DNA from 3 places in the Dickeya sp. CFBP 2040 genome. Region 2 is predicted to be linked to each of the others. Evidence: predicted binding sites of a transcription regulator. Region 2 holds the regulator's gene; each other region holds the start of a gene.
What was found. The regulator CRP, encoded in region 2, controls carbon source genes, mostly activating them, when cyclic AMP is high. The targets are predictions, from matches to a motif close to ATGTGANNNNNNTCACAT.
Positions count from the first base shown of each region.

Region 1: the regulator CRP is predicted to act here: its motif matches at 1,616-1,633, upstream of Dpoa2040_RS16165 (2-hydroxycarboxylate transporter family protein).
Region 3: the regulator CRP is predicted to act here: its motif matches at 1,438-1,455, upstream of Dpoa2040_RS03620 (beta-galactosidase).

Region 1 covers NZ_JAAVXH010000101.1:17,680-20,892, reverse strand. The annotation lists partial or broken gene Dpoa2040_RS16170 (fumarylacetoacetate hydrolase family protein) at 1-128, opposite strand, end outside; gene Dpoa2040_RS16165 (2-hydroxycarboxylate transporter family protein) at 193-1,560, opposite strand; gene Dpoa2040_RS16160 (sensor histidine kinase) at 1,989-3,213, shown strand, end outside.
Region 2 covers NZ_JAAVXH010000096.1:21,967-25,179, reverse strand. The annotation lists gene Dpoa2040_RS14700 (aspartate aminotransferase family protein) at 1-879, shown strand, start outside; gene crp (cAMP-activated global transcriptional regulator CRP) at 977-1,609, opposite strand; gene Dpoa2040_RS14690 (OsmC family protein) at 1,936-2,343, shown strand; gene Dpoa2040_RS14685 (phosphoribulokinase) at 2,407-3,213, opposite strand, start outside.
Region 3 covers NZ_JAAVXH010000025.1:76,078-79,290, forward strand. The annotation lists gene Dpoa2040_RS03610 (amino acid racemase) at 1-253, shown strand, start outside; gene Dpoa2040_RS03615 (LacI family DNA-binding transcriptional regulator) at 341-1,414, shown strand; gene Dpoa2040_RS03620 (beta-galactosidase) at 1,596-3,213, shown strand, end outside.

The sequences.
Region 1 (3,213 bases), on a different contig from region 2:
TCGCCCGCCAGCAACGCCTTCAGGTCCGGGTAACGGTTGCCGAGGCGGCTGCCCAAATCAATCAGACCCGCAGGCGTATGGATCCCGTAACTGTTTTTGCCCTGATGGCGGTAACTTGCAAGTTTCATAATCTTTCCCGTTTAAATAAGGCCGCGTGCTAACGCGGCGTTATTTGTTTTTTGTCATACACCGTCACACCAGGAACTTGCCGAGTACCAGCAAGGCCACGGAGACGTTGATTGCACCACCGATACGGGTAGCAATCTGAGCGAACGGCATCAGTACCATACGGTTGCCGGCAGTGAGGATAGCCACATCGCCGGTACCGCCCTGCCCGCTCTGGCAGCAGGAGATGATGGCAACATCAATCGGATGCATACCGATTTTCTTGCCAACAAAGAAACCGGTGGTAACCAGTGCCACGACAGTGGACACAATCACCAGCAGGTTAGTAATAGTGAACGCATGTACCAGTTCTTCCCAAGGGGTGATCGCCACACCAACAGCAAACAAAATTGGATAGGTCACTGATGTCTGGAAGAATTTGTAAACCACCTGTGAACCTTCCAGCAGGCGAGGCGAAGCACCATTAAGCAGCTTCACGATTACAGCAGCGAACAGCATACCCACCGGTGCTGGCAGACCGATCAGCTTGTGACCCAACATACCGATCATGTACAGCAGAACAGCCAGCAACGCACCCGCAGCCATATTGGTCGGATCCATCTTGCCGCTTACTGCGGTGGTCAGTGTAGCTGGCGCCTGTTCAGTGCTGTTCGCCTTATTCGGCATCAGTTCGCCTTCACCGGTCAGATGCGGATAACGTTTACCCAGTTGGTTCAGAACACCCGCGATGATGATGGCGGTCAGACTGCCCAGCATCACAATCGGCAGGATACGGCCCAGCGCGACGCCCTGTTCCATATGCAGCAGTGTGGCGTAACCAATAGAAAGCGGGATCGCCCCTTCACCTACACCACCAGCCATGATCGGCAGTACCAGGAAGAAGAAAATCTGGAACGGATCCATACCCAGCATAATGCCAACGCCCATACCAACCAGCATACCTACCACTTCACCGCACAACATGGGGAAGAAAATACGCAGGAAGCCCTGAATCAGCGTCTGGCGGTTCATACTCATGATGCTGCCGACGATGATGCAACAGATATACAGATACAGGATGTTGGTGGATTTATAGAATTTGGTCGTGGCGTCCACAACCACCTGTGGCAGCAGTCCGTAGTAAACCAGCGCAGACGGGATAAAGGTGGCGCAAATAGCAGCAGCCCCCATCTTGCCGATAAACGGTAAACGCTTACCAAATTCGCCACAGGCAAAACCAAAGAATGCCAACGTGGCGACCATCACTACGATATCGCTAGGCAGTTTGCCTTCCAGACAATCCAGAGCAATCAACAGCCCAGCCAGGATAAACAGCGGCACAGGAATAACACCAATTTTGTAGTTATCCAGAATGTGCCACCATTTTTCTTTTAATGAAGCCTTCCCAGAGGTCTCATCTTTTACAACAATATAAGAATCATCAGTGGTACTCATAACCTTCTCCCCTCGTTATTTTCCAGGGTATATTAAGAGGTCAACGACCGTTATTATGTGACAACTCTCAAATTAAAAAATGAGTTTTAATGGCACTTATGGTTTTTATGGTTTTAATTATTTTCTTATTTATTTTCAAATAATTAAATAATTTCATTTTGGAAGGTTTTTCGTGGTTTTTATGGTTTCTATGGTGCGAAAGGCTCTTATTTAAATAAGAATAGACATATGTTGATAAAAAGTAATTAAGATGTCTATTGTGCGTGACGTTTTATTTACGCCTTATTTAAAATAACAGAAAAGAGAATACTATTTTCACAATCTGCGCGAAACGCTTCACAAGACCATTTTTTATCCCCTTACTTTTACGCCATTCATGATAAATTAGCCACCTCCGATTCAATCGGTCTACCGGTGATTAGCACATTATGACTGTCAGACTATCGTTCCATCTCAAGCTGTTCATCTACCTGATGATCTTTTTTTCTCTGCTGCTTATCACTGTAGGGCTTTACTACTATCGGGCGGTAGATCAGCAGCTTTATGACGAATTGGGTAGCCGGGCACAGATTCAGGCGCGTGAAATCGCAATTATCCCTTCGCTTATCGAGGCAGTAAAACACCGCGACACCGCCACCATCGACGACCTGGTCGATCAAATCAAGGCGCGCAGCGACGCCAGCTTTATCGTCATCGGTGATCGCAACGCCACCCATCTGTATCATTCGGAAGAACCGTCATTGCTCGGTACCGACATGATCGGCGGCGATAATAAAGAGGTATTAGAGGGGCAAAGCACTATCACCCTACGGCGTGGGGCGATTGGTACCTCACTGCGCAGCAAGGCACCGATCATGGCAGGCGATCAGGTCATCGGTATCGTATCGGTAGGGTATCTGAAAAAGCACATCGACAACCTGACACTTAGCAAAGCTGCTCATGTTGGCCTTGCTATCGTCGCTATGCTGGTTGCCCTATTCTTCTTTTCCTTGTGGTTCTCCCGTAATTTGAAAAAACAGATGTTCGGGCTGGAACCACTGGAAATCCGGCTGCTGGTGCGGCAACAAAAAGCGCTACTGGAATCTATTTATGAAGGTGTTATTGCCATCGATAAGCAACGCAATATTGCGGTTATCAACCATGCGGCCAAAGATCTGCTGGGTCTGGTGACGCCCTCATATCAACTGCGCGGCAAACTAATCGACGAGGTGATTGCACCTGTCTCCTTTTTCTCCAGTGAAGAGATATGGACAACCGACACCCATGACGAGATCTGCCGTTTCAACCACATCACGGTGATTGCCAGTCGCGTACGCATTATGCTGGAAGATGAACTACAAGGCTGGGTGATCAGTTTTCGCGACAAGAACGATATTCACACCCTGAGTATGCAACTCAGTCAGGTCAAACGCTATGCCAACAGCCTGCGCATTTTGCGACACGAACAACTAAACTGGACTGCCACGCTGGCTGGGTTGCTGCACCTGCGTCGCTATGATGAAGCAGTACGCTACATTGAAGCGCAGTCCGAAGGGGCGCAGGTGGTTCTTGATTTCATCTCCAGTCGATTCTGTTCACCGGCGCTTTGTGGACTGCTGCTTGGCAAATACGCCAGCGCCCGTGAAAAAGGCATAGAACTGCACTTTGATCCGC
Region 2 (3,213 bases):
TTCAAACTGGCACGGCATTACGCCATTACCCGCCATAGCCCGTACAAAACCAAAATCATTTCGTTTTACCAATCGTTTCATGGCCGTACGCTGTTTACCGTATCTGTCGGCGGTCAGCCGAAATACGCCGATGGCTTCGGCCCGAAACCGGCGGATATCGTGCATGTGCCGTTCAACGATCTGGATGCGGTAAAAGCGGTGATGGACGATCACACCTGCGCAGTGGTGCTGGAGCCGATTCAGGGCGAAGGCGGCATCACGCCAGCTACGCCAGCTTTCCTCAACGGTGTGCGCGAACTGTGCGACCAGTATCAGGCGCTGCTGGTGTTTGATGAAGTGCAGTGTGGTATGGGCCGCAGCGGTAAACTGTTCTCTTATATGCATTACGGCATCACGCCAGACATTTTGACCACCGCTAAAGCGCTGGGCGGCGGTTTCCCGATTAGCGCGATGCTGACCACGGAAGAGATTGCATCAGTGATGGCGGTCGGTACGCATGGCACGACTTACGGTGGCAATCCGCTGGCCTGTGCGGTGGCGGAAGCGGCGCTGGATGTGATCAATACGCCGGAAGTGCTGTCCGGCGTGATGGATCGCCACGCGCGCTTTGTGTCCGCGCTGGAGCAGATCAACACACAGTACGATATTTTCGATGAAATCCGCGGCATGGGGCTGTTACTGGGCGCACAACTGAAACCGGTCTGGCATGGCCGCGCCCGTGACTTCCTGGCGGCATCGGCGGAACTGGGGTTGATGATTCTGGTGGCGGGGCCGGACGTCATCCGTTTTGTGCCGTCGCTGGTGATTACCCCGGAAGAGATCGATCAGGGAATGGCGCTGTTTGCAAAAGCGGTAGCGCAGGTGGTGAAGGGCGCGTAATCGCTGTTGCCTTCGACTGAAACGACTGAACCGACTGAAACGAAAAGAGCGTGCCATGGCACGCTCTTTTCAATCCAACAATCCAACTGATGATAAATCAGCGAGTGCCGTACACGACGATGGTTTTACCGTGTGCGGAGATCAAGTTCTGATCTTCCAGCATCTTCAGGATACGACCCACCGTTTCGCGGGAACAGCCAACAATTTGGCCGATTTCCTGACGGGTGATCTTGATCTGCATACCATCCGGGTGAGTCATGGCGTCCGGCTGTTTAGCCAAATTGAGCAGAGTTTGTGCGATACGACCGGTTACGTCGAGGAACGCCAGATTGCCGACTTTCTGCGAAGTCACCTGCAAGCGCCGCGCCATCTGCGAGGACAACCGCATCAGAATATCCGGGTTGACCTGAATGAGCTGGCGGAATTTTTTATAAGAAATCTCAGCGACTTCGCAGGCTGTTTTTGCCCGAACCCACGCACTGCGTTCCTGTCCGTCTTCGAATAAGCCAAGTTCTCCAATAAAATCGCCTTGATTCAGATAAGACAGAATCATTTCCTTGCCTTCTTCATCCTTGATCAGCACGGCAACCGAGCCTTTCACGATGTAGTAAAGCGTCTCTGCTTTTTCACCCTGATGAATCAGGGTGCTCTTCGATGGGTACTTGTGAATGTGGCAATGAGAAAGGAACCATTCGAGAGTCGGGTCTGTTTGCGGTTTGCCGAGAACCATTCGCTGTTATCCTCTGTTGTTAATTCACTGCGCAAATCACAGGGCTCAGAGTTCCCTGTACGGCGTGATAACATAGTTATAATTCAATTCCGTCCTGGCGGAATGACGTCAGGAAATATACTGAGGCTGTCTATCAGATGACGCCAGCAAGCCGGTGGCAGGTCAGGCAGAGACGCAATACACATCGGCTTACGCTTTTGTTTGTAACACAGGTTGAGAGTAGTGTCTCGTGTTGTCTCGCTTCAGCATGATTAAGCTCTGATTATCAGGCTTTTTTATACATAAGCGGTGTAAAATTTCAAAAATAATTGATTGAGGACAAAATTATGCAGGCTCGGGTGAAATGGGTTGAAGGGTTAACGTTTCTTGGCGAGTCCGCTTCCGGGCATCAACTGCTGATGGATGGCAACGCTGGTGATAAAGCGCCCAGTCCGATGGAAATGGTGCTGATGGCAGCAGGTGGATGTAGCGCCATTGATGTGGTGTCTATTCTGCAAAAAGGTCGTCATGATGTGGCAGACTGCGAGGTTCGCCTGACCTCGGAACGTCGTGAAGAAGCGCCGCGCCTGTTCACTGCCATCAATCTGCACTTTATCGTTACCGGCAAAGGATTGAACGATAAGGTTGTCGAACGTGCGGTGTCGTTGTCGGCTGAAAAATACTGCTCTGTGGCGCTGATGTTGGAAAAAGCGGTTAAGGTAACCCACAGTCATGAAGTGATCGCGCTTGATTAACGGGCCGGCACGCGGCGGCGAGTCTTTCACTTAACCGCCGCACCGCTTAATCCGTCGCATCGCTTAATCAATGTGATTGCCTTCCATTAGCCGCTGCACCAGTGGCGTCATGATAAGCTCCATCGCCAGCCCCATTTTACCGCCCGGCACCACCAGCGTATTGATGTGAGAAATGAACGAGCCCTGCAACATCGCCAGCAGGTAGGGGTAGTCAATATGGTCCAGGCCCTGAAAGTGGATCACCACAAAACTTTCGTCCATCGACGGAATGGCTTTGGCGGCAAACGGGTTAGAGGTATCTACCGTTGGCACGCGCTGGAAGTTGATGTGGGTACGAGAAAACTGTGGGGTGATATGGGTGATGTAATCTTCCATCGACCGCACAACGGAATCCATGACCGCTTCGCGGGAGTGGCCGCGTTCGTTGATATCACGCACCAGCTTCTGAATCCACTCCAGGTTGACTATCGGCACCACGCCGACCAGCAGATCAACGTGCTGCGCCACATTATGCTGAGCAGTCACCACGCCGCCATGTAGCCCCTCGTAGAACAACAGGTCGGTCGGCTCTGGTATTGGTTCCCAAGGGGTAAAGGTGCCTGGGACCTGATTGTAGGGAATGGCTTCGTCGTAAGTGTGCAGGTATTTGCGGGTCTGCCCGGTGCCACTACGACCGTATTCGATAAAGGTGTTTTCCAGTTGGCAGAAGTCATTGGCTTCCGGCCCAAAATAACTGATGTGACGCCCCAGGTCCCGTGCCTTGCGGATCGCCATATCCATTTCCGGTCGGGTATAGCGGTGATAACTGTCGCCATCCACCAGCGCGGCGCGAAGATTCAATTGCTGGAAGATTTTACGAAACGCCAGACT
Region 3 (3,213 bases), on a different contig from region 2:
GGTGATGAACAGCATCTACGCTTACAAGGCTGGCGATATTGCCCAGGCCAGAACCTTATTGCTGCCGGTAGTCGCCTCGCTACATCAGCAGGGAGTAGCAAAAATCATTCTGGGTTGCACCGAACTACCACTCATTCTGGAGACGGAGGTGAGCACCACACCTGATGCTTATCTGGATGCCACCGACGCGCTGATCAAAAAAGCCATCGACTGGTATTATCAGCAGGTGACACGCCCGTTGGTTGCGGCGTAATTTTTCTCTGTTACCCACAGTATGACATCACCAGCATTTGTTATGATTACGCCAGATAACACTGTAGGGGCTGATTAACAGAGAACCATGAAAGCGAAACCAGTAACGCTCAATGACGTGGCGGCTTATGCCGGAGTGTCGTATCAAACCGTCTCACGGGTGCTGAATCAGGCACCTCATGTCTCTGTCAGTACAAGGGAAAAAGTGGAACAGGCGATGGCGGCACTCCACTACATCCCCAACCGGGTGGCACAGCAACTGGCGCGTCGTAGCACCACCACCATCGGGCTGGCAACAATCGACCTGTCGCTGCACGCGCCTTCCCAGATTGCCGCCGCCATTAAAACCACCGCCAGCGAACTGGGATTCAACGTCGTGATTTCAATGCTACGTTCCAGCGATGGCAATGACGCCCAGCGTGCCGTAAATGAACTGCTGTCGCAGCGGGTGGACGGCGTCATTATCAACGTACCGCTGGAACAAGAGACGGCAGAGCAAATCCACCAGTTGTGCGACACCACGCCGGCACTGTTTCTTGATACGCCCCCTACCGCCACTCTGCCAAGCGTGATGTTCGACCCACAACAGGGCACAAAACTGGCTATCGATCATCTGGTAGAGCTAGGTCATCGGCGAATTGCATTACTCACCGGACCACAAAGCTCCGTTTCTGCGCGGCTGCGTTTCGAAGGGTGGCAAAAGGCATTGGCCGAGCACCTGCTGACGCCTTGCGCGATTGCCGAAGGCGACTGGAGCGCCAGCGCCGGTTATCAGCAGGCACATCTGCTGCTGGCGAACCCGGTTCGTCCGACTGCGATTGCCGTCGCCAACGATCAAATGGCACTGGGCGTGCTACGGGCCATCCACGAATATGGCCTGCGCGTACCGGAACAGATCTCGGTGATCGGTTTTGACGATACCCGCGACAGCGCCTATTTTCAGCCGCCGTTAACTACCATCCGTCAGGATTTCCGACAACTGGGGCGGGAAAGTGTCAACCGGCTGCTGGAATGCCTGCAACACTCGCAGACCCCAGCCCCGTTGCGGCTGAAAACCACGCTGATTCCCCGGCAGACCACCGCAGCCTGGCGGCCTTCCACCTTGTCGCCCAAAGATGTCGCACAACAGCTGATTACACTGGCGCGACAACTACAGCGCTAATCCATCCTCCCGCGACGCCGGTTTTGTGATCAACACCACTTTCCGGCGTCTCTACACTTTACTCCCCGTCTGCAAGCCGCGATCCTGCCAGTAAAGTTGTGAGCGAATAACAAATCTTGTTTATCCGCCTGTCAGGCTCTTTCGGCCACCCACTTTCAGTTAATCAAGGAAAGCTTGTTTTATGTCTACTGCTTCCGCTTATATTCCTCTATCGGGTATCTCACTGGCGGATATTCTGGCCAGACGCGACTGGGAAAATCCGGCTTGTCCTCACCTTCGTCGGCTGGATGCCCATCCGCCATTTTCCAGCTGGCGCGATCTCGACGCCGCACGCGATGACCAGCCGTCCAATCGTCGCCAGATGCTGAATGGCGAATGGACCTTCAGCTATTTCCCTCGTCCGGAAGCCGTACCTGAACAGTGGCTAGCCCAGGATTTGAATGATGCCGATTCCATCACTGTGCCCTCTAACTGGCAGTTGGCTGGATACAACGCTCCTATTTATACCAACGTTAAATACCCCATACCGGTCACCCCGCCGTTCGTACCACAAGACAACCCTACCGGCTGTTATTCGCTCACATTTTCAGTTAACGCTGACTGGCTGGCGCAAGGGCAAACCCGTATCGTGTTTGACGGCGTTAATTCCGCCTTCCATCTGTGGTGCAACGGCAAATGGGTCGGTTATTCTCAGGACAGCCGACTGCCGGCAGAGTTCGATCTGACTTCCTGCCTGCAAGCGGGAGAAAACCGGCTAGCGGTGATGGTGCTGCGCTGGTCTGACGGTACTTATCTGGAAGATCAGGATATGTGGCGCATGAGCGGTATTTACCGCGATGTCTACCTGTTGAACAAACCGGCAGTACATCTGTGTGACGTGCAACTCACTACCCCGCTACGCCATAGCTACACGCAAGGTACTCTGTGTGTCGCCGCTCAGGCTAACTTGCCGGAAGCACAGGCATGGCAACTGTATGTACAACTGTGGCGCAACGGACAGTTGATCGGCGAACGCCGCACGCCGTTTGGCACACCGGCTATCGATGAACGCGGCGCTTATCACGACAGAGTGAACCTGCAACTGGAGGTCGCACAGCCGGCGTTATGGAGTGCGGAAGAACCCAATCTGTACCGGGCGGTGGTGGCGCTGGAGCACGCCGATGGCACGTTGGTGGAAGCAGAAGCCTATGATGTCGGTTTCCGCGACGTTGCTATCCGCAATGGACTGCTGCTACTCAACGGCCAACCGTTACTGATTCGTGGCACTAACCGCCATGAACATCACCCGCAACACGGTCAGGCCATTGATGAAGCCACCATGCGCCAGGACATTCTGCTGATGAAGCAGCACAACTTCAACGCCGTACGTTGCTCCCACTATCCTAATCACCCATTGTGGTATCGGCTGTGTGACCGTTACGGGCTATACGTGGTAGACGAAGCCAACATTGAGACTCACGGAATGCAGCCGATGAGCCGTCTGTCTGACGACCCGCGCTGGCTACCCGCTTACGCTGAACGTGTCACCCGTATGGTGCAACGCGACCGCAACCACCCTTGTATTATTATCTGGTCGCTGGGTAATGAATCAGGCTACGGTGCTACCCACAGTGCGCTCTATCAATGGGTGAAGCAGCAGGACCCAACCCGACCCGTGCAATACGAAGGCGGCGGCGCCAATACACCCGCTACTGACATTCTGTGCCCGATGTACGCCAGAGTGGATCAAGACCAGCCCTTCCCGGCAGTGCCGAAGTGGTCAATCAAAAAATGGATTGGTATGCCGGGAGAAAACCGCC